DNA from 3 places in the Enterococcus bulliens genome. Region 3 is predicted to be linked to each of the others. Evidence: predicted binding sites of a transcription regulator. Region 3 holds the regulator's gene; each other region holds the start of a gene.
The links. The regulator NrdR, encoded in region 3, represses ribonucleotide reductase genes. The targets are predictions, from matches to a motif close to ACACNATATATNGTGT.
Positions count from the first base shown of each region.

Region 1: nrdD (anaerobic ribonucleoside-triphosphate reductase) is a predicted target of NrdR. The motif match lies at 5,191-5,206, and genes of this name have one in related genera.
Region 2: nrdH (glutaredoxin-like protein NrdH) is a predicted target of NrdR. The motif match lies at 5,010-5,025, and genes of this name have one in related genera.

Region 1 is NZ_JBSMXK010000028.1:512-8,169, reverse strand. Features, by position in the region: gene dltB (D-alanyl-lipoteichoic acid biosynthesis protein DltB) at 1-361, opposite strand, end outside; gene dltA (D-alanine--poly(phosphoribitol) ligase subunit DltA) at 358-1,893, opposite strand; gene ACWOEC_RS10935 (teichoic acid D-Ala incorporation-associated protein DltX) at 1,883-2,032, opposite strand; gene ACWOEC_RS10930 (FtsX-like permease family protein) at 2,174-4,183, opposite strand; gene ACWOEC_RS10925 (ABC transporter ATP-binding protein) at 4,242-5,009, opposite strand; gene nrdD (anaerobic ribonucleoside-triphosphate reductase) at 5,267-7,426, shown strand; gene nrdG (anaerobic ribonucleoside-triphosphate reductase activating protein) at 7,442-7,658, shown strand, end outside.
Region 2 is NZ_JBSMXK010000002.1:40,917-48,574, reverse strand. Features, by position in the region: gene ACWOEC_RS01565 (YycH family regulatory protein) at 1-752, opposite strand, end outside; gene walK (cell wall metabolism sensor histidine kinase WalK) at 749-2,587, opposite strand; gene yycF (response regulator YycF) at 2,595-3,299, opposite strand; gene ACWOEC_RS01550 (ion channel) at 3,526-4,275, opposite strand; tRNA gene ACWOEC_RS01545 (tRNA-Lys) at 4,417-4,489, opposite strand; gene nrdH (glutaredoxin-like protein NrdH) at 5,107-5,334, shown strand; gene nrdE (class 1b ribonucleoside-diphosphate reductase subunit alpha) at 5,426-7,585, shown strand; gene nrdF (class 1b ribonucleoside-diphosphate reductase subunit beta) at 7,624-7,658, shown strand, end outside.
Region 3 is NZ_JBSMXK010000006.1:77,299-84,956, forward strand. Features, by position in the region: gene ACWOEC_RS04780 (tRNA (adenine(22)-N(1))-methyltransferase) at 1-418, opposite strand, end outside; gene dnaI (primosomal protein DnaI) at 440-1,372, opposite strand; gene ACWOEC_RS04790 (replication initiation and membrane attachment family protein) at 1,372-2,784, opposite strand; gene nrdR (transcriptional regulator NrdR) at 2,802-3,269, opposite strand; gene coaE (dephospho-CoA kinase) at 3,385-3,999, opposite strand; gene mutM (DNA-formamidopyrimidine glycosylase) at 3,996-4,835, opposite strand; gene polA (DNA polymerase I) at 4,845-7,487, opposite strand; gene ACWOEC_RS04815 (Bax inhibitor-1/YccA family protein) at 7,589-7,658, opposite strand, start outside.

The DNA.
Region 1 (7,658 bases), on a different contig from region 3:
CCAAGAAACCTAAAATCGACGGCTGTCCTGCTGTAAAAAAGGGGACAATTTTCGTGATCGCTAAAGGTAAAATAGCCAATAAAACGGCTATGTAAAACATTGGCGTACTGTTTTTCTTTTGTTTCAATGTAAAATAGCCACCGACTAATACACACTGATAGAGGACATAGCCAATCAAAGCCAAGCCTTGATGTGCAAATTCACCACCAAAACTGATCCATAAAAACAATACCGTCACAAAAGCTTCGTATATTCGGAATCTGTGACCAAACCAAAGTCCGATTGCAATTGGTAAGAGCGCAACTAGTAAATAAGCAAAGTATAACGGCTGTGCATAAGGAATCATATGCGTCAAACTCATATCGCATTCACCTCAGCGATTAATGCTTTGCGGTCAATCTTGCTATTAATCGTACGCGGCAGTTGAGATACATAGACGAATTTTTGTGGAATCATATACGGCATTACTTGTTGCGCTAGTTCTGCTTTGATCGCTTTCGTCAATTGGAACGCTTTTTCATATTCGTTGTCTTCGGCGACGATATATGCTACTAGCTGTTGAACTTTGTGGTCTTTATATTTTGGTACAGTGCTAGCTTGTTTGACTAAAGAAACGTTCATTAAATGATGATCGATTTCTTCTAGTTCCATGCGATAGCCATGTAATTTGATTTGGAAATCCAATCGACCGTCATAACACAATACGTGATCTGTTGTGAAAAATCCTGCATCTCCTGTCCGATAAGCTGGTTGACCTTCAAATTCAAAAAAGGCCTGCGCCGTTTTTTCAGGGTTATTTAGATAGCCTTTTGAAACGCTAGGCCCAACGATCACGATTTCGCCTTTTTCTAATGGCTCGCAAATACGACCTTCATCTAAAATCACCACAGTCGTATCTTCTTTGACTTTTCCAATCGGTAAGCGTGGATACTGTTCCACGATTGTTGGTGTGATGTTTATACCACTGACTGCGACCGTTGCCTCCGTTGGACCATACGTATTGTAGATCTCAGCTTCTGGAAAGCGTGTCATTAATAATGTTGCGGTTTCTTTGGTCAATTCTTCCCCACAAAATAAAAAGACGCGTAACTGTGGCAAATGTTGTTGATCGAAGTGTTTTTCCATCAAACAAATGTCCATAAACGAAGGTGTAGAGACCCAAACATCGATCGGTAACGTTGGTAACGTAGCAAATAACTGCTTAAAGTCTTCGATCACTGTTTTTTCCATCGGAACAAGCGCACCGCCAGTAACAAGCGCTGGATAGATCGACATAACTGACAAATCAAACGAAAATGGTGCTTGAGATAAGAAGCGATCATTTTGCTTAATGCCTAACGCACGACACTCCCATTCTATAAATGACCAGAGATTTCGTTGGCTGATCTGGACCCCTTTTGGCACTCCTGTTGTCCCTGAAGTAAAAATAATATAGTAAGTTTCATCTAACGTGATTCCTTGTAACGGTACGACTTCTTCAAATGTTTCGATGATTGTCGATAGTTCCTCACTAATAATAACTGGATAATCACTCGTTTTTAACGGCCACTGATCGACAGCGAAAATCATAGATGGATCGGCAACTGATAAGATCAGTTCGATTCTCTCTACTGGCGTATGCGTATCGATTGGGATATACGCGTGTCCAGATTTACTCGCGGCTAAAAATAAAACGAGCATTTCCATCTGCTGCCCACCAAACACTACGATCGGCCGTCGATCGGGGAATTCTTTGGTCAAATAACAAGCCACACGTTCAGAGTAGCTTTTTAACTGTCCGTACGTATACGTTGTATCTTGATGTTGATACACGATTTGTTCCGGATGATTTTGTGCCCATGTATCGATGACTTGATACACGAAACGGTCATCTATGCTTGAATTAAAATTCATTATAAATAAATGAGCCTCCTTGTATATTTTTGTAATGATACAAATAAATCAACATAACGAAAATGAAAATATACAGACACGTTCGTCCAACAAAACGTACCCAATCTTTCGCAAAAAATGCACGAATCGCTTGATTCATTCCGCTCTCCCTCAATTCCAATTTTAATTTTCAATGATTTTTCAGTAAGATCATTAACTTTTGTCATTTTACCACTGTAAAGCGCCTAATAGCGCAAAAATGAGGGAAACTTTTGAGCATATTAAGAATATTTTAACTCTTTTAAGAAATGTCATGCTCTTCAGTAATACGAATCGAGACCAGTGAACACATAATATAGACAATCACATATACCACGACGCTTAAAAATGCAAACAAATAAACGATCCAATAATTTGTTCCATGGATAAGCGTTCGTATCACATGGACAGAAACAATCCCATGCAGTGTCGCTAATAAGGATATTGGTCCTAATACAAGTGCATTACGGTAATAGATCAATTTACGTATCATATGCTGATCGATCCCGATATTTCGCAGCAGTTGATAGGTTTTTCGTTCCGTTTCGACTAATGTAAATTGTCGAACCAACAAGGCTGCAGCTGTACTGACTAAGATCGTAAATCCAATAAACACAAAGATATAGACTTCTAAGCCTAACGTACGTCTTCCAGCGCGTACCTCTGCATATCGATCTTTAAAGTTCAACCGTGTTTTCTCACCTGAAATCAACATATTTTCTGCATTTTCTTTGATTCCATTTGGTTTTTCTAGACTGATTTGACCGTCGATCCCTTGGTCGGTAGATTTGTAACTATAATAGATGGGATCACCCCAGTTTTCCTCAATACGACTAGCTAATAAATACTCAATCACACTAGCGTTATATCCTGTCGCATTGATATAAGTCAACTTGTGTTCGAATCCTTGGTATTTTTGGAACAATTCATCTGAAACCACTAAAACATTTTTCGTATAACGCATTCGTGCGTCACCAAATATATCTGTATAGATATGCTTGAGCGTTAGAGGCGTTCCGTCTTCTAATGTGATTTGTTTATCCGTTGACACCAATCGGCCGTCGACTAAGTAGTTTTGATAAAAATAGATGGCTTCTTGATCATTTGTAAATTCAATTTTAGGAAAGTAGCCGACCATCTTATTTAACTCCTGGTATTCAGAAAGTGAAAGCAGGTTGACTAGTTCGACTTTACTATATAGATCATCATCAAATAAATTGGTTTGTTCTAAACGAAACGCAGTTAATTTATAAGTCAATTCTTTTTTTGCCGAGATCTCCCCATCAGCTTGGTCGATCAAATTTTCAAGTTGATTGACTTGTTGTGGAACGATTTGAAATGTCGTTGGATTAGACAATTCGACCACATTATAAATCAAAGAAAAACTCCCTAATATGCCTCCAATCAAAAAAATAGATAATCCTAGCGATACCGTAATAAATGAGAAAGTTTTCCAGCTTTTATGAAGATGCAAACGGGTATTGCTTAGTAAAAAGCTCGTAAGCCCATTCGTTCGTACTTTTTTTGAGCGCGATAAATAGTAGAGTAGTGCCGGAAGCGTATAGGCAAATACCATATATGTCCCAACACCACAAAGTAAAATAATCAAAAAGGGCAACCAAAAAATCGCGGTATAATCATCCGTCGTGACGATATAAAAACGTAAAGAAGATACAAAAGTAAACGAAAAATAATACCCTAATCCAATAAATGCGACACCTAAAATAGCGAAAATGAACCGCTTGCGATCAATAACCGTTTGAAAACTAGCTTCTTGTTTCGTCATTTGAAACAAGTCACTCAATTGATAATGACGTATCAACAATAAATCTTGAATAAAAATCAATACGATCGCAAGTAAAAAAACACCAATCGTTAGGATGACCGATGTTACTGAAATAAAAAACGGACTTTCTATATTTAAGTTCATCGCTTTAACAAGTATCATCGAAAATAATTTTGAGAATAAGATTCCTTCTAAAATCCCGATCACTAAAGAGATGGTATTTAAAAAAAGGGTTTCAATTAAAAAGACACCCACGATTTGTCGTTTTTGCATCCCAAATAATCGATACAGTCCCATTTCATTGCGGCGTTTATTGACAAAAAAGCGATTGGCGCTTAATGAAAAAATCAATACAATGACAGCGACCATAATGTTTCCAAATAACAATGAACCAGAAATTTGAACATCTTGCTTGACGTTTACAATCAAAGGTTGATCATAGTTGATCGCACTAAACGAATAAAAAATCATAACGAATGTCGACATACATAAAAAATAGATCAGGTATGATTTAAGTTGTTTAAAAAAACTCCGTAATAAGATTTTAACGAGCATTCATCCGTCCTCCTCCACCGATCGTCGCTTGCATATCGATGACTTGATCGAAAAACTCTTTACGACTTCCTCTACGTACGACTTCTGAGAAAAAGACACCATCTTTTAAAAAAAGAATACGGTCACAATAACTTGCAGTAAACGGGTCGTGCGTCACCATTAAAATAGTTGTGGCTTGAGTTTGATTGATTTCGACGAGATAATTTAGTAGTTCTGTTGCAGCTTTTGAATCCAGTGAGCCAGTTGGTTCATCGGCAAATACTACTTTGGGCTTTTTCACAATCGCACGTGAAGCCGCGACTCTTTGTTTTTGTCCAATCGACAGTTCATTGGGATAGCGCAAAAGTAAATGATCGATTCCCAACATTTTGGTCACTTCTTTGACCCGTGACTCGATCTCCTTTGGACCTAAGTGCTCAATTGCTAAAGGTAAGCTAATATTATCTTGAACATTCAAGGTTTCCAATAAATTAAAGTCTTGAAAAATAAAGCCGATCTTATTGCGACGAAAACGACTGCGCTCATCTTCAGTCATCTTCGTGATTTGCTCATCAGCGATCATGATCGAACCAAGTGTCGGTAAGGTAATTGTTGCAAGCAAATTCATCAACGTCGTCTTCCCTGCACCACTTGGGCCCATGATCCCCACAAACTCTCCTTTTTCAACACTAAATGATAAATTATCTAAGATTTTATTTTGATTGAAACGACTGCCAAATGATTTTGTCAAATGATCTACTTGAATAATTTTTTTCATCTCTTCACCTCTCATCTTGTGTTTATCCTATCATATTTTTATACTTCCCACGAGTCTACTAATGATAAAACACCAAATAAAAAAAATAAATCACAAACTTTTTTTTGATCCAAACGAAAGTTTGAATCCATTTGTTTTCATTGCTTTTCAACCTATATATAGTGTGTGAACATTTTTAAAAACACAATATATAGTTGTTTTATCTGTTTTTTTTCCTTATGATAGAGAAGAAGTTTTGGAGAAATGAGGGGAAATATATGAGCGTAACAACTAATACTTTTCCAAGTATTCGTGTACCGTTAAACAAGTCTAACAAGATTTTAAAACGTTCTGGTCAATGGGTTTTATTTGATCATAAACATGTAGACACTTTATTTTCGCAATTGATCGAACAAGAACAACTCGATCCAAATTTAGTCGATCAATTGTCGACAACCGTTTTAAACACTTGGCAAACGCTAGAAGACAACTTGCGTACAACGCAAAAGCTAAAAACAATCATCATGGATGCGTTACAACAATTTCCAGTATTACGTCAAGCAATTCAGACGTATGACGAGAAATTTGCGACACTGTACACCGAACAACAAGATCTAAATTTGCTGGTGGCCCGTTTGCAACAAAAAGACCAAACGATCGCAAATGAGAATGCTAATAAAGATAGCGATATCTTCAATACACAACGCGACCTAACTGCAGGACTTGTTGCCAAAACGACAGGCTTAAAGTTACTTCCAAAACAAATCGCTAAAGCACATCTTAAAGGTGATCTGCATTATCATGATTTGGATTACCATCCATATGCTCCGATGACAAATTGTTGTTTGATCGATTTTAAAGAAATGCTTGATCACGGATTTAAGATCGGGAATGCTGAAGTAGAAAGCCCCCACTCGATCCAAACCGCGACCGCTCAAATCTCGCAGATCATCGCCAACGTTGCTTCTAGTCAATATGGCGGCTGTTCCGTCGATCGGATCGATGAATTACTTGCACCTTTTGCACAAAAAAACTACGAGAAACATCTTCAAGTTGCTAGTGTTTGGCTTGATACTACACAACAACAAGACTATGCAACCATGCGCACACAAAAAGATATTTATGATGCGATGCAAAGTTTGGAATACGAAATCAATACCTTATTTACATCCAATGGACAAACGCCTTTTACTTCTGTAGGTTTTGGTCTAGGAACGAATTGGTTTGAACGTGAGATTCAAAAAGCGATTTTAACGATCCGTATCGAAGGGCTTGGGATCAAAAAACGGACAGCGATTTTTCCAAAGTTGATTTTTACAATTAAAAAAGGAACGAATTTCGCACCGACAGATCCAAACTATGACATCAAACAATTGGCCTTAACTTGTTCAGCGCGTAGGATGTATCCAGATATTTTAAATTACGATAAAATCGTGGAATTAACTGGGAGTTTCAAAGTGCCTATGGGATGTCGTTCTTTTTTACAAAGCTTTAAAGATCATCACGAACAAGAAGTGACCAGCGGCCGAATGAATTTAGGTGTTGTTACTTTGAATCTCCCGCGTTTGGCCTTACGTGCACGTCAAGATCAAGCTTATTTTTGGCGCTTGCTTGACGAAAAATTAACCTTGGCAAAAGAAGCCTTGTTTTATCGGATCGAGCGTTGTAAAGAAGCAGTCCCTAAAAATGCACCAATCCTTTATCAATCGGGTGCTTTTGGAATACGTTTGACAGATGAAGAAGCGGTAGATACCGTATTTCGCAATAAGCGCGCCACGATCTCGCTTGGTTATATCGGATTATATGAAGTGGCAACGGCCTTTTATGGGCCCAATTGGGAAGATAACTTAGAAGCAAAAGATTTTACCTTGGAGATCGTCAAGAAAATGGACCAACAAACAAAACAATGGAGCGATCAATATGGCTATCATTTTAGTGTTTATGCTACACCTAGTGAAAGTTTGACAGATCGTTTTTGTCGCTTGGATCAACAACGCTTTGGTCAGATCCCTGCCATTACCGATAAAGACTATTATACAAACAGTTTTCATTATGACGTTCGTAAGCAACCAACACCTTTTGAAAAAATCGATTTTGAACAAGTCTACCCTAAATATTCTTCTGGCGGCTTTATCCACTACTGCGAATATCCTGTATTGACGCATAATATTAAGGCATTAGAAGCTGTTTGGGACTATTCTTATACTCGAGTGGGCTATTTAGGAACCAATACGCCGATTGATCGTTGTTTTCTTTGTGGATTTGAAGGAGAATTTTCGCCTACTGCGCGCGGATTTGAATGTCCGACTTGTCATAATCGGGATCCTAAACAATGTGAAGTTGTCAAACGAACTTGTGGCTACCTTGGCAATCCTCAAGCTCGTCCGATGGTTCATGGTCGTCATCAAGAAATCACCGCACGAAAAAAACATTTATAGAAAGAAGGCCTCGTGATGGATCCAATGTCTTGGGAAGCACAGACTTATACAAAATGCCGTATCGCTTCCTACCAACCCTTTACCTTTGTAGATGGTCAAGGCGTACGCAACAGTATTTATGTCAGTGGTTGTTTATTTGCTTGTAAAGGTTGTTTCAATCAGGCGGCTCAAAATTTTGAATACGGAACCCTTTTTGATGATGATTTTTTAACTAAAATCGTACAAGACTGCG
Region 2 (7,658 bases), on a different contig from region 3:
TCATCACTAAGTGTCGCTTCTTGAGGTCTATGAAAAAAACTATCTCTAAATACCGAGTAAGGCTGCACTGTCGAGATATAACTATACAATTTCATCTGAACCGGTTGATCGACTAAATAGTGTTGCAATAATAATTCTGGTGTAAACGTCACACGTTGCCAATTGACTTTTTCTTGTTTTAAAATCGTTGCGATTTCGGATTCATCTACTGTAACGTTTGCACTTAAGTCTGATTTTTTAGCTGCATCGACAAAATGAATCGTTTTGGTTTCACTATTGTAACTCATTTGATCAAACATCAATTCTTTATCTAATAACTGCGCATCTAAGTCTAACTTGAGATCAAATAAATCAATCGCCTCATTCAGTGAGATGCGATTCATAAAAATAAAATCGAAGCCATTTTTGATGGTCGTTTTCTCAATAAATACATCAGCCGATTCGTAACTAGTCCATTTGGGCTGTTCCATTTCACTACTTCCGATCTCGCTTAAGACACTTTTGATCAATTGTTCAGAATTCGTCTCATTGGCTTGACTATCTGTTACAGAAACCAGTTGTAACGGTAAAAAAACATCCGTTAAACTACGAAAATTTTTAGTCGTCATTTCCCCTTGGGTATTGGTTTCACTTGCAATAGGTGTAGTAGCTACTGTTTTGGTCGGATTAAGCCAAATCAAGTAAGACAAGTAAAAACTTGTCACAATGGATAAACAAAGGGCGATTCTCAGTATCATTCGTTGCCATTTCATTCCCACCAATCCTCCTCATACGGTTCATAAGGTAAACTAATAAAAAATGTCGACCCATAATTTTCGCGACTTTGAGCCCAAATCGAACCGCCATGCGCTTTGATGACTTCTCGTGAAATCGCAAGTCCCAAACCAGTTCCGCCTTGCTGACGCGCTCTGGCTTTATCCACTCGATAAAAACGTGTGAAGATTTTGGTCAGATCTGCTTTTGGAATCCCTAGACCTTGGTCACGAATGCTCAACAATATGTGATTATGTGTTTCAGATAAAGAAACTGTAATTGTGCCACCATCTGGCGAATATTTGATTGCATTGTTCATAATATTGTCGATCACTTGAATCATGCGATCAGCATCGACTTCCATCCATAATTCACGTTGTGTAAACTCACGTCTGATCGTATAGCGTTTTGTTTGATTGGTGACCATCATGTCGAAACGATTTAAGACAAAATTGACCAACTCATTGAAATTGACCCATTCTTTTTGTAATTGCGCATTCCCACTATCCATTCGTGAAAGATTCAAGAGATCATTGATCATACGAATCATGCGATCGGTTTCATCTAACGTGACCTTTAGAAATTTCGGAGCAATCTCAGGATCTTGCCAAGCCCCTTCACTTAACGCTTCAATATAACTTCGCATACTCGTAAGTGGGGTACGCAGTTCATGCGAAACATTTGACACGAATTCTCGTCGTTCTTGTTCTGTTTTTTCTTGCTCGGTCACGTCATGGATCACGGCAACTAAGCCTGAAATAAAGCCAGATTCGCGACGAATCATGGAAAAATCGACACGCAAAATAAGCTGTCCGCTTTCAACTGAGTCAGATGGGCGTTCTAGTAGCAGTTCATTTTGATTTTCTAATAGATCGCGCAGCGTGTAATCTTCTTCCATATGCAACATCGTCAAAATCGATAATCCGATTGCTTCTTCTTCTGTTTTCAAATCCAGTAGCGATAATGCCATTTCATTGATCGTAATGACTTTTCCACGACGATCGGTTGCGACCACGCCATCGGTCATATGCGACAAGACACTATTCAATCGATTGCGTTCTGATTCGATCGCTTCTTGAGTCTCTTCGATTCGTTCAGCTAATTGATTAAAGGTATCTGCCAACTGGCCCAGCTCGTCTTGTGCATGGATCGCGACTTTTCCACTATAATCACCGCGAGCGATCCGGATTGCTTGTTGGCGCATCTCACCGATTGGTTGTGTAATGGAGCGTGCGATAAATAGCGCAATCACCATTGAGATCACTGCTGCAATAATCGAAGACGTAACAAAAATCAATGCGGTATTTTTGATCTGTTGATATTCTTTTTCCAAATCACTTTTGATATACAGAGCCCCAATAACCGCCTCCCCTGAAGGTGATTGGATTGGTTGCACATTGATTTGAACTCTTTTACCGTCAGGATCAACGGTAATAAAACTTTTTGCTGAAAAATCATCGATGTCGCGATAGTCATTACGTTTTCCAACTGAACTTTGATCGCTAACATCCGTCGTCGCTCTCACGATCCCTTTTTCATCCACGACACGCATTTCGATCACTTCTGCATTGTCGCTATTTTCTAGTAAGCGTTGGATGGCAGCATTTGTCGTGCTTTCATCGGTATTGTCTTGTTTACTTAACTCATTGGCCACGACGTAAGAAATCGAAGAGGCACTGTTGTTCATATCTGTAATAAAGCTATTGATGGTCGAACGTTCCAAGCCGCGAATAAAATACGCCCCGATAATCTCGATTGAAATCAACAAAATCAAGATAAATGTCAGGGCGATCTTAAAGTTCACCGACTGGAAAAAGCGAACTTTTGTTTTCATATAAGGCTTACTCCTGTTCTGGATTACGTAGGTAATAGCCAACACCACGACGTGTGACTAAGTAATTTGGATGACTTGGATTGTCTTCGATTTTTTCACGTAATCGTCTTACCGTCACATCGACTGTACGAACATCACCAAAATAATCATAGCCCCAAACCGTCTGCAATAAATGTTCTCTAGTCATCACTTGTCCGATATGTTTGGCGAGATAATGTAACAATTCAAATTCGCGATGTGTCAATTCGATCGCTTCATTGTGCTTGGTTACCATATACGCTTCAGGATGAATCGTCAGGTCCCCAATACTCAACTCGGCATTTACTGGCTCTTCTGCTTCTTTTGCACTCGTTGCGCCGCGACGAAGATTTGCCTTTACGCGTGCCACTAACTCACGATTTGAAAAAGGCTTCGTAACATAATCATCTGCACCAAGCTCTAATCCGAGCACTTTATCGATTTCTGAATCTTTAGCGGTTACCATAATGATCGGCATGTCGTACGTCTTGCGCACTTCACGCGCAACTTCTAATCCATCCATTTTAGGTAACATCAAATCTAAAAGAATTAAATCAGGTTCGACTTCACGCACCTTTTCAAGTGCTTCTTCTCCATCATATGCGGTAAATACTTCATATCCTTCTTTATTCAAATTAAACTTGACGATATCTGAAATCGGTTTTTCATCATCCACAACCAAGATTTTTTTCATATTGGCCACCTCTTTTTTCTTTCCGTTTACTTTATCTTTTCCATTATACAATATTTTGACGCGCGTTTCATCTTTCCCTAAAATCAAAAAAGAGCCTATTGGTTTGGGGAACCAATAGGCCGGAGTAAAAATGAAAAAGTGTTAGGGTTGTCTTTAATAAGACTTTGTTGGTATGAAATGACTATACCAATTAATTGTGAACAAATTATGAACAAATTCCTCGCTTTTACTTAAGGTGTTTCTTTTCAGCATCAAGTTGCTCAGATAACTGTTGGACGATCTGCGTGAGTTCTGCGACTTGTTCACTTAAACGATGCAGCTCACTTTGTTGTTCTTGTTCTTCGAGATCACTTTGATCATCTCGTTGTTTGGTCTGTTTGTCTTTAAAGTAATTGGTAATCGTTGAGGTCAACATCCCGATAAAGCCAATCCCAAACATCATCGTAACTGCCGCAATCACTCTACCCCAAGATGTTTGGGGAACAATATCGCCGTAACCTACTGTCGTCATCGTCACAATGCTAAACCAAATACTGTCAACATAGCTGATATTTTCCACGATACTATAAAAGCCACTTCCTACAAAGACAATACACGCACTAGCATAGAGCGCATAAATAAATCCATTACGATACAAAATACTATTTTTATTCTGGCCAAGTTTAGCTAATAAATTGATAATCCGAAAAATCCGATTGGCACGTGACAAAATTCCAATATTTAATAAGTTCAAAGGAATAATGGCTAGTAGATTAAAGATATTATCAAGGATATACTTGCGCTTTTTAGGTGCACGAATAAACCCAATAATATAGCTGACTGTAAAAATCAGTAAGATTCCTTGATCTAAATAGACATACGGGACCTGATCGATATTGATCATGCCTGATAAACTCAAGATAAATAAGGCAATCCAAAAAAGGGTCAGCGTAAAATCACCAAAAACATATACACGATGTAATCGTTTTTTTAACACGATAGCCTCACATCCAACTCTATTTTTTTGTCCCCATTCCCCTTTTAGTTGTAGTATAGCACAAAAAAAGAGAATGCGTATTTCGTCTTCGAAACGTCCGAAGACGCCGACAAAATACCATTCTCGTGGGTTTGGCACCCATGGGACGTGAGGGGTTCGAACCCACGACCCGCTGATTAAGAGTCAGCTGCTCTACCAACTGAGCTAACGTCCCTAAAATGAATACTTGCTTATCTTACACCCCCACTTTTAAAAAGTCAATCGCTATCTTTTATTTCATAACGCGAATTATCCCACTAATAATAGTAGGAAAAAACTTTTATTATCGTTATTTTATTTATTTTCAAAAGATATTTTTGATAAATTACACTTTTTTTAGCTGTTATTTTAGTAGTTTACTTTACAAAAAAGTCAATGCCTTGTTTAAGTACTTTTGGCAAAACACGAATGAAATCTACACAATATCCACAACGATCCTTGTTTTACTATTGTCAAGAAAAAAACAGTTTTTGACTAAAAATAAATCTCGATTTTTCGAGCATTTTTTAGTTCCTTTTTTGCTGAATTTATGATTAAATGGAATATGTTGAATCATTTCAGAACAGATCTTTAATTGATCTTATCAACAAAACATTTTTAGAATTTTTTTATGTTATCGAATAATCGAACAAACCGCACCACTTATATTCAAACACTACCGAAACACAAGTTATTGTGTTTCTTTTTTATTACAGACACAATATCTAGTGTTTTGAGGTTGACTTTACTTTCTTTTTCGACTAATATTTTTTATATCAACTAGACAGAAATTTTTCTTAGGGGGAAACGATTATGAACGTTAAATTATTCTCAAAAAACAACTGCATTCAATGTAAAATGGCGAAACGCTTTTTAACTGAAAACAATGTTGCATTTGAAGAAATCAACATCGATGCACAACCAGAATATATTGATATGTTAAAAGAACAAGGATTCCAAAGCGTGCCCGTTGTCACTTCAGATAACAGCTCAGCCATCATTGGTTTCCGTCCTGATCAATTAAAACAATTAGCTAGCTAATTCGTTTAACTTTTTTATTTGTTGGATTTGTCGGTCTTACGACTACAAGTCCACCTTTTTTATTTTATTTTACGTAAAGGTGTGTGGAATCATGAGTTTAAACTCTTTAACTGATGTTAGTTATTTTAAACTAAATAACGAAATCAACCGACCTGTTAACGGTCAAATCCCCTTGCATAAAGACAAGGAAGCATTAGCAGCATTTATCAAAGAAAATGTTGAACCAAATACGAAAACTTTTGCTTCAATCAAAGAAAAAGTGGCCTTTTTAACACAAGAAGATTATTTAGAAGAAGAATTTTTAGCAAAGTATTCTCCTGAATTTATCGAACGCTTATACACCTTTTTAGATGAACAACAATTTGAATTCAAGTCATTTATGGCTGCCTATAAATTCTATTCACAATACGCATTAAAAACCAACGATGGTGCTTATTATCTAGAAGCTTATGAAGATCGCGTGGCGTTTAATGCGTTGTATTTCGCCGATGGAAACGAAGAACTTGCTTTAGCGTTAGCGGACGAAATGATCCACCAACGCTATCAACCAGCAACTCCTTCTTTCTTAAATGCGGGGCGAAAACGCCGTGGTGAATTAGTCTCTTGTTTCTTGATCCAATTAACCGATGATATGAACTCAATCGGTCGTGGGATCAACTCGGCTTTACAATTGTCTCGTATCGGTGGCGGTGTCGGAATCACTTTATCCAACTTACGTGAAGCAGGCGCGCCAATCAAAGGCTATGAAGGTGCCGCTAGTGGCGTGATGCCCGTTATGAAATTGTTTGAAGATAGCTTTAGCTACTCCAATCAATTAGGTCAACGTCAAGGTGCAGGTGTTGTGTATTTAAACGTCTTCCACCCGGATATTATGCCGTTCTTATCTGCGAAAAAAGAAAATGCTGATGAAAAAATTCGAGTAAAGACACTTTCTTTAGGTGTCTTAGTACCAGATAAATTTTATGAACTAGCACGTAAAAACGAAGATATGTATTTGTTTAGTCCGTATAGTGTTGAACGTGAATACGGTATTCCTTTTTCTTATATCGACATTACGGAAAAATACGACGAATTGGTGCAAAACCCAAGAATTCGTAAAACGAAGATCAAAGCACGTGACTTAGAAAATGAATTGTCTAAATTACAGCAAGAATCTGGCTACCCTTATATCATCAACGTGGACACTGCCAATCGCGCCAATCCAGTTGCGGGTAAAATTATTATGAGTAACTTATGTTCAGAAATCTTGCAAGTTCAAGAACCATCTGAAATCAATGGCAAACAAGAGTATGAAGTATTAGGTACGGATATTAGTTGTAACTTAGGTTCAACCAATATCGTCAACTTAATGGATAGCCCAGACTTTGGACGTTCTGTACGTACGATGACACGCGCGTTGACGTATGTGACCGATGCGTCAGATATCGATGTTGTACCTTCGATCCAAAACGGAAATCGTTTAAACCATACGATCGGTCTTGGTGCAATGGGTCTACACACCTACTTTGCGAAAAACCAAATGGAATACGGATCAAAAGATTCTCTAGAATTTACGGATATCTATTTCATGTTGTTAAACTACTGGACGCTTGTTGAAAGCAACCAAATCGCCAAAGAACGTAATGAAAGCTTCCATAATTTTGAGCAATCAAAATATGCGGATGGCTCTTACTTCACACCTTATATCGAAGCTGATTATCAACCAAAATCAGATAAAGTAAAAGCTTTGTTTGAAGGGATCCACATCCCTACTGGTGACGATTGGAAAGCTCTATCTGAAGCGATTCAAAAAGATGGCTTGTATCATCAAAACCGTTTAGCCGTTGCACCAAATGGTTCGATCTCTTACATCAATGATACCAGTGCAAGCTTACATCCGATCACTCGCTTGATCGAAGAACGTCAAGAAAAGAAAATCGGAAAAATCTACTACCCAGCTGCACACTTATCAAACGATACGATTAGCTATTATAAATCAGCCTATGATATGGATATGCGTAAGGTCATCGACGTCTACGCTACTGCACAACGCCATATCGACCAAGGAATGAGTATGACGCTCTTTATGCGCTCTGATATTCCTGAAGGCTTGTATGAATGGAAAACGACAACCAAACAAACGACACGTGACTTAAATATCTTACGTCACTATGCTTTTCATAAAGGGATCAAATCCATTTACTATGTACGTACCTTTACCGATGATGCAGAAGAAATTGGCAGTAACGATTGTGAGAGCTGTGTGATTTAATCACGCACTCTCTCTTTTAATGAACAGGAGGACCTTTTATGTCTGAAACTTACTATAAAGCAATAAACTGGAA
Region 3 (7,658 bases):
GATGCGCGACCAACCATTCGCGTAATGTTTTTTCACCGATATTGGGTTGTAAAATCAACCGTTCGCGATGTGCTAAACGTTTTTTTTGATCCCCATTTTCTAAAATCGAGCGAATCAACGATCCCCCCATTCCAGCAATGGTGATCGTATCGATTTTGTCTGCCAACGTGATGGCTTCTAATCCATCTGCTAAACGTACATCGATGACATGTTGCAAATGTTGCTTTTCTACTTGACGTTTTGCCGATTGATACGGCCCTTTAACGACTTCACCTGCGATGGCATATGAAAGTACACCTTTTAGCGTTAAGGCTACTGGTAGATATGCATGATCAGAACCAATATCGGCTAAGCGTGCATCTTTTGGCACAAATTGTCCAACTTGTTCCAATCGTTTTGATAACAGTTGTTCATTCACTACTCGTTCACTCCTATTTTCCTACTGTTCGCCTAGACGACGATTGGGTCCAGTGACCTCGATTTCTTTTACTAAATACCGAATCCGTTCCATGATGCGTTTTGACTTTAATGGTTCGACATCTCCACGTTGGGAAACGGTCAGATGGGCCTCTAATTCTTCAACTGAGAAATTGGAAGAAAAGAATGTTGGCAACTGTTCTTGCATGCGATGTTGTAAAATAATTCCAAACACTTCATCGCGAATCCAACTACTCATCGAGTCTGCTCCGATATCGTCGATCATCAAAATAGGCGTACGTTTGATCGCATCCAATTTTTCTCCGACTTGATCCTTTGCGATCGCTTGTTTCATATCTGATGCAAAGGTTGGAAAATGGACTAAGGTCGTTTGTTTTCCTGCTTCTGCTAGTTCACGAGCGATCGCACCTAATAGATACGTTTTTCCAACGCCAAACGGACCAACTAAATACAATCCTTTATGAAAAGCTTTGGGATCTGCTTGATAAGACTCGATAAAGTCAACAGCTGCAAGCCAAGCCTGACTACGCCCTGATGAGCGCTCATAGTGCTCGATCGATGCCTCTTGAATATCTTTTGGCATATGTAACGTACGCATTCTAGCTTTGACTTCTTGTTGGTGTTCTTTTTCCAGTAAGGCACTTGTCGGAACGTACGTGACGTCGATAAAGTGAAAGTTCATGGTGAGCGTTGGCTCATAACCGGGTGCGATCATGGATGGATCATTATTTAAAAATTTTTGTTTTTCTTGGACGAATTCATATAGCTTAGCAAAACTTTTTTGAATGTCTTGTTGCGTTAATTCAGTTTTATGTTTTGCTAAGAACGCTTGTACTTCTTCGTTTTTTAATACGTCTTCCATCATCTCTTGATAACGAGCACGATAATTTTTTTGATCCATTTTTTGTTGCATACTTTTGCCTAAATCTTCCATTATTGTTCACCTTCTTTACGTTTAAGATATGCTTGCAACCGTGCTTCAAGTGCTTCTTGTTGTGCTTGCTCTTGCGATGTTTTTGCCGGTTGTTCCAAACCTTCTTTTGGATTTTGTTCGTTTTGTTTTTGTTTTTCTTTTTCTTGTTCTGCTAACCACTTTGGCAACACTTCTTGTTTCACCGGCTTGCCATAGCGTGATGGCTGTTTTGCTCGAGCTTCTTGCGCTTGTTTGTGTTCTTTGTCCAATGCTCGGACCAATTGGACAGCCTCTTCAGGACGTGTGACCTCTTTTTCTGACCATTCCGCCGCTAATTTTTCGACCGTCTTTTGTGGCAACGTACTATTATTTTTTACGACTAACACATAATGCAATAAAATATTAATCACGCTACTATTCAACCGACTACGTTCGACCAATTCACGGACTAGCCATTCTTCTAATTTTGAAATGTAACTTTTCTTTTCCCGTTTGATCGCCGTAAAATAATCATATGGCAGATATTTTTCACTTTCTTGAATCACTAAGATATCCGTTTCAGAAAAACCCGATTGCCGTAATGTATTCAAGCGTTTTTGTTCATCTAAAGATGTTGTGTCAGTTGATTTTCTTACTTTTTGGGACTGGGCATTGCGTGTTTGAATCAATTTTTTTAACGCTTTGATATCAACCATGCCATCACTTAAGGAGACCACTTGTGTCATTAACTCAACCAATTCTAGCTCATCATACCCGTATAATTGATGCAAAAGTGCTAACTGCTGTTTGAATTCATCCGTAAAATTTTCTTTTGCAATCTGTTTTTTATGTGCGTGAAACGTCATAAACCCAATATCTAAGGTTTGTTCTACGATCACATTTTTAGTATTTGGAGAAAATTGAGTCGAAATGGCTTCAAACGTCTCCATCTTTTGACCAAAACGAGTCAAATCGAATCGGTATACATCTGCAAATTTTTGGGTAACTTCTGTAAAGCCTTCCCAATGGATTTTTTTGGGAGTATATCGCGTCAACAATTCTTGAAAACGACGTTCACCGATCACACTTTCTAATAAAAAACTATAGGTGGTATCTGAAAAAAAGCGCTCTGGTGTTAGTGGCAAATGCAATTCATAGCCATAGATTACACCGAATGCTTCTGTTTCTTTTTGAAAAACAGCTAATAATCCTAGGCCTTCTAATTTTTTGCGTGCTTCAATTAATTTTGTCAGCCCTATTGGAAGTAATTGCAATAACTCAAGATGAGTATGTTCTTTACTTGCTTGACCATCGCCGAGCAAAATAAAGTAAAGTGCAGCCGCCTCTGCACCAATGATTGGTTGATAAAGTGTCGACAATGCCTCACGCTCAGCAGAGGTCAAGACTCTTGCATAGCGGACTTGATACAATGTATTTGGGGCAATAGTTGCCATAATCTTACTCCTATTCCTTACGACTGATGATTGGCTTTATCGACAATATCTTGTAGTTCTTTTAAAAACACCGACATGTCTTTAAACTGACGATATACACTTGCAAAACGAATATAAGAAATTTCATCAAGTTTCACTAAATCTTCCATTACAAATTCACCGATTTGCGTGGTTGATACTTCTTTTTCTCCAAGCTCGCGAACACGAGACTCGACGTGACTCACGATCGCCTCCATTTGTTCCATCGCAACAGGACGCTTTTCAGCAGAACGAATCAACCCTCGTAAAATTTTTTCTCGATTGAATTCTTCTCGGTCACCATTTTTTTTGATGACAAGTAACGGTGTTTCTTCAATTCGCTCGAATGTCGTAAAACGAAATCCGCAATGTTCACATTCGCGACGTCGACGGATCGCCCGACCGTCATCTGCTTGTCGGCTATCGACAACTTTAGAATTTTGATGGTGGCATTTTGGACAATGCATACCGTTCACCTCACTTTAATTTGCTTACGAATCTTAAATAGTGGCTTTATTATAACATGAAACCATTTCGCTCTCCCACTATTCAAAATAAAAAACTCTAGATTTACTAGAGTTTTCATAGCATTTTATCATCAAATTGTTGCAAGTTTGCTAAAATCTGATCCAATTGTCGATGTGTATCATAAATAGAGCCTTCGTTATCAACAAGAATATCAGCTTTTTCAATCTTTTTACTCAGTGGCCATTGACTTTCAATCCGTGCTAATGCTTCAGCTTGGCTATAGCCATTGCGTTTCATCAACCGTGTTAACTGAGTATCAAGAGACACACTTACGACTAAGACTTTGGTCATATACTGTTCATAATGGTGTTCATAAAGTAACGGAATATCCACCAATACTAAAGGAACACGTTGTTTTTTGTACTGATCAATGGCGGATAAGATCGCCTTGCGAATAATTGGACCTAAAATCTGATTCATTTGTTCACGCTTAGTCTGGTCTGCAAACACCAAAGAACCAAGATGAGCACGGTCTAGCTGTCCCTCTTTTGTTAAGATGGTTGGACCAAAAGCAGATACGAGCTTCGTTAAGCCTACTTGTCCTTTTTCGACTACTTTTCGCGCGATCACATCGCCATCAATTACCGGTATCCCTTGTTGGTTTAAATACGTGACGACCGTTGTCTTACCACAAGCAATCCCTCCAGTGATTCCTAGTACGATCGTCATACGCGTACGCCCTTTTTTATCTGACAATGCGGACAAAGGTGTGTGCCGCGTTGTGCTACTTTTGTTTTGATGATCGCTGTGCCACAACGCACACAAGGTGTTCCTTGTTGGCCATATACATAAAGCGATGTTTGAAACGAACCTGCTTCACCAAGAGCATTTTGATACGTTCTAATAGTCGTTCCACCCGCTTCAACAGCTTCTTGTAACACAGCGATAATCGCTTCATTTAAAGCGGTGCTTTCTGTTGTATTTAATAAAGATCCTGGTGTTTCTGGATGAATCTTTGCTCGCCACAACGCTTCATCCACATAAATATTTCCTAGTCCTGTAACAATCGTTTGATCAAGTAGTGCAGGTTTGATCGCTTTATTCACTCGTTTCAAACGAATCTGAAACGCATCTAAAGAAAAATCAGGTAAAATCGGTTCTGGACCTAATTTCTTAATGCCTTTATACATCCCTGCTGTTCCTTTTTTAATCAACGCCATTCGTCCAAATTTACGCACATCTTGATAATGGAGCTGACTTTTATCAGTGAAGGTAAACGTCACATGTGTGTGCTTGCTTTTAGGTGTGATGTTAGGAAAGTAATCATATTTTCCTTCCATTCGTAAATGAGAGACCATTTCAACTGTATCCAATACAAAGATGAGGTATTTTCCTCGGCGATGAACGGTTTGGATCGTTTGGCCGACTAAATCGCTTTGAAACTGTTGAACTTCAGGCTGCTCGATGATCTTAGGCCAATAGACATTCACGGCTTCGATCGTTTTATTTGTAACGAGTTGAACCAGTCCTTTGCGAACCGTTTCGACTTCTGGTAATTCAGGCATAATATCTCCTCACTTTGCATCATACCATGTCGTTCCCCAACTACTGTCACTGACTAATGGGACAGCTAGAGAAACAGCATGATTCATTACGTCTTTGACCAATACATCAAGACGTTCAACTTCTTCTTTTGGTACTTCAAATACAAGTTCATCATGCACTTGTAGTAACATCGTTGCTTGTAATTGTTCTTCTTTTAAGCGTTTTGAAAGATCGATCATGGCGATTTTTAGAATATCTGCTGCGCTTCCTTGAATCGGTGTATTGATCGCCGTACGTTCCGCGAATGAACGAATATTATAATTTTTTGAATTTAGATCCGGTAAATATCGGCGGCGATGGTACAACGTTTCGACAAATCCTTGTTGCTTGGCTTGTTTTACGATCTCTTCCATATAGGTTTTCACGCCTGGATAACGTTCAAAGTACGTATCGATATATTGCTGTGCAGCTTTTCTTGTGATCCCTAAATTTTGAGACAGACCGTAATCTGAGATACCATAGACGATTCCAAAATTCACCGCTTTTGCATCCCGACGCATATTACTTGTCACTTCTGCCTCGCTCACGCCAAATACGCGCATCGCCGTACTCGTATGGATATCTTGTTTATCAATAAACGCTTGTTGCAAATGCTCATCATGTGACATATCAGCTAATACTCTTAACTCGATTTGTGAATAATCTGAGGAATAAATGACCCAATCCGCTTTTCTAGGAACAAACGCTTGACGGATTTTCCGTCCTTCTTCTAAACGAATCGGAATGTTTTGTAGATTCGGATCGACTGAACTTAAGCGACCAGTTTGTGTCAGTGTTTGAATATAGCGCGTATGCACTTTTCCATCAGCTTGAATCATACGCAGCAATCCTTCGACATACGTCGACTGAATCTTCGCAATTTGACGGTACACTAGGATATCTTCAACGATTGGCGCTTGTTCGCGTAACTGTTCTAAGACATCTACAGCTGTGGAATAGCCCGTTTTCGTTTTTTTGATTACAGGTAACCCCATTTTTTCAAACAAAATGACACCTAATTGTTTTGGCGAATTTAAGTTAAATCGTTCACCTGCTTGTTCAAAGATATGTTCTTCAATCGCATGCAATCGTTCCGCAAATTCGGTACGCATCGCCACTAAACGAGAAGCATCCACGTGAATTCCGGTCATTTCCATCTCCGCCAGTATAAAAGCTAATGGTAATTCGATCGTTTTAAATAGCTCCAATTGATTTTTTTCATGAAGTTCTGTCAGTAAACTTTCTTTTAAATAATTAATCGTCTGCACTTTACGCGCCAAGTGAATATAGAATGCTTCTTCATCTGCAGGTAGCCCTTTTTTCGCACCTTTTCCATAGACACGCTCATCCGTTTCCACTTGATGATAACCATAATGTGCCGCAATCGTCGCTATATCATTTGATGAATCGTTTGTATCAAGTAGATAGGCGGCAAGTAAAAGGTCAAATTCGATTCCTTTTACAGTTTGCCCATAGCGATTGAGTGCTACTGTCGTCTTTTTCGCATCAAATACATATTTTCTACAAGACTCATCTTGTAACCAGTTGGTAAAATGTGGATTTTCTAGATTCTCGATTTGATCGGTGACATAGGTTTTATTGCCATTGCTCCATGAAAGTCCGACAATATCACTAGTATGATAATTCTCTTCTAGCATTTCAATATATAAAGATCCTTCATCTCCAAACATCTCACTTGTGACTTCTGTGACATACTGAAACTGGATCTCCTCCATTTTTTTGATATCATCTGGTACGGCTAATTTTTCTAAAAAGGATTGAAAGTTCATCTCTTGATAAAATGCGATCAATGCATCGAAATTTTTCCCCGTATAAATCAAGTCTTCGATCTTAAGCGCAACGGGTGCTTGGGTTTCAATCGTAGCCAATCGTTTCGACAAGAGTGCTTGTTCTTTATCTGCAATCAAATTTTCTTTCATCTTACTTTTCTTCAATTCATCGATATGGTCATAGATTCCTTCAACACTACCAAACTGATTCAAGAGTTTGATGGCCGTTTTTTCGCCTACTTTTGTGACACCAGGGATGTTATCAGACGCATCTCCAGCTAATCCTTTCATATCGATGATTTGATTTGGCGTCAATCCATTGTATTTTTCAGCGATAAACGCAGGCGTGTATTGTTCGATCTCACTAACACCTTTAACTGTGATATCGACTGTGATATGCTCACTAGCCAGTTGTGTTAAATCACGATCCCCAGTTAAAATCACAACATCAAATTGTTGTGGATCGACTGTTTTGGCTAATGTACCGATGATATCGTCGGCTTCGTAGTTTGGTAACTCATAATGTTTGACTCCTAAAGCAGTTATCAATTCACGCAAATACGGCATTTGCTCTTTAAATTCACTCGGGGTTTTTGCTCTTCCCCCTTTATAGTCATCATACCATTCATTACGAAACGTTGTTTTCCCTGCATCGAATGCGACTAAAACGTGTGTAGGTTGTTCTTTATCCATTACATTCATAAACATATTATGAAAAGCATAGAGCGCATTGGTGTGTAGTCCACTACTGTTTTTAAAACGTTCTAGTGATTGATGTAAAGCAAAAAATGCGCGAAATGCTACGCTATTGCCATCCACTAGTAATAATTTATTTTTCGTCATGTGCTCTCTCCTTCAAGTCTTCTATCTGCATTATTTTAGCAAAAAAACGGCACAATTGCGATGAATTCGATACAAAAAAAAGAAGCGCGTACGCTTCTTTTTTAATCTCTTGAGAAAATTTGCAATAAAGATAAAAATAAATTGATAAAATCCAAGTAAAGTTGTAATGCC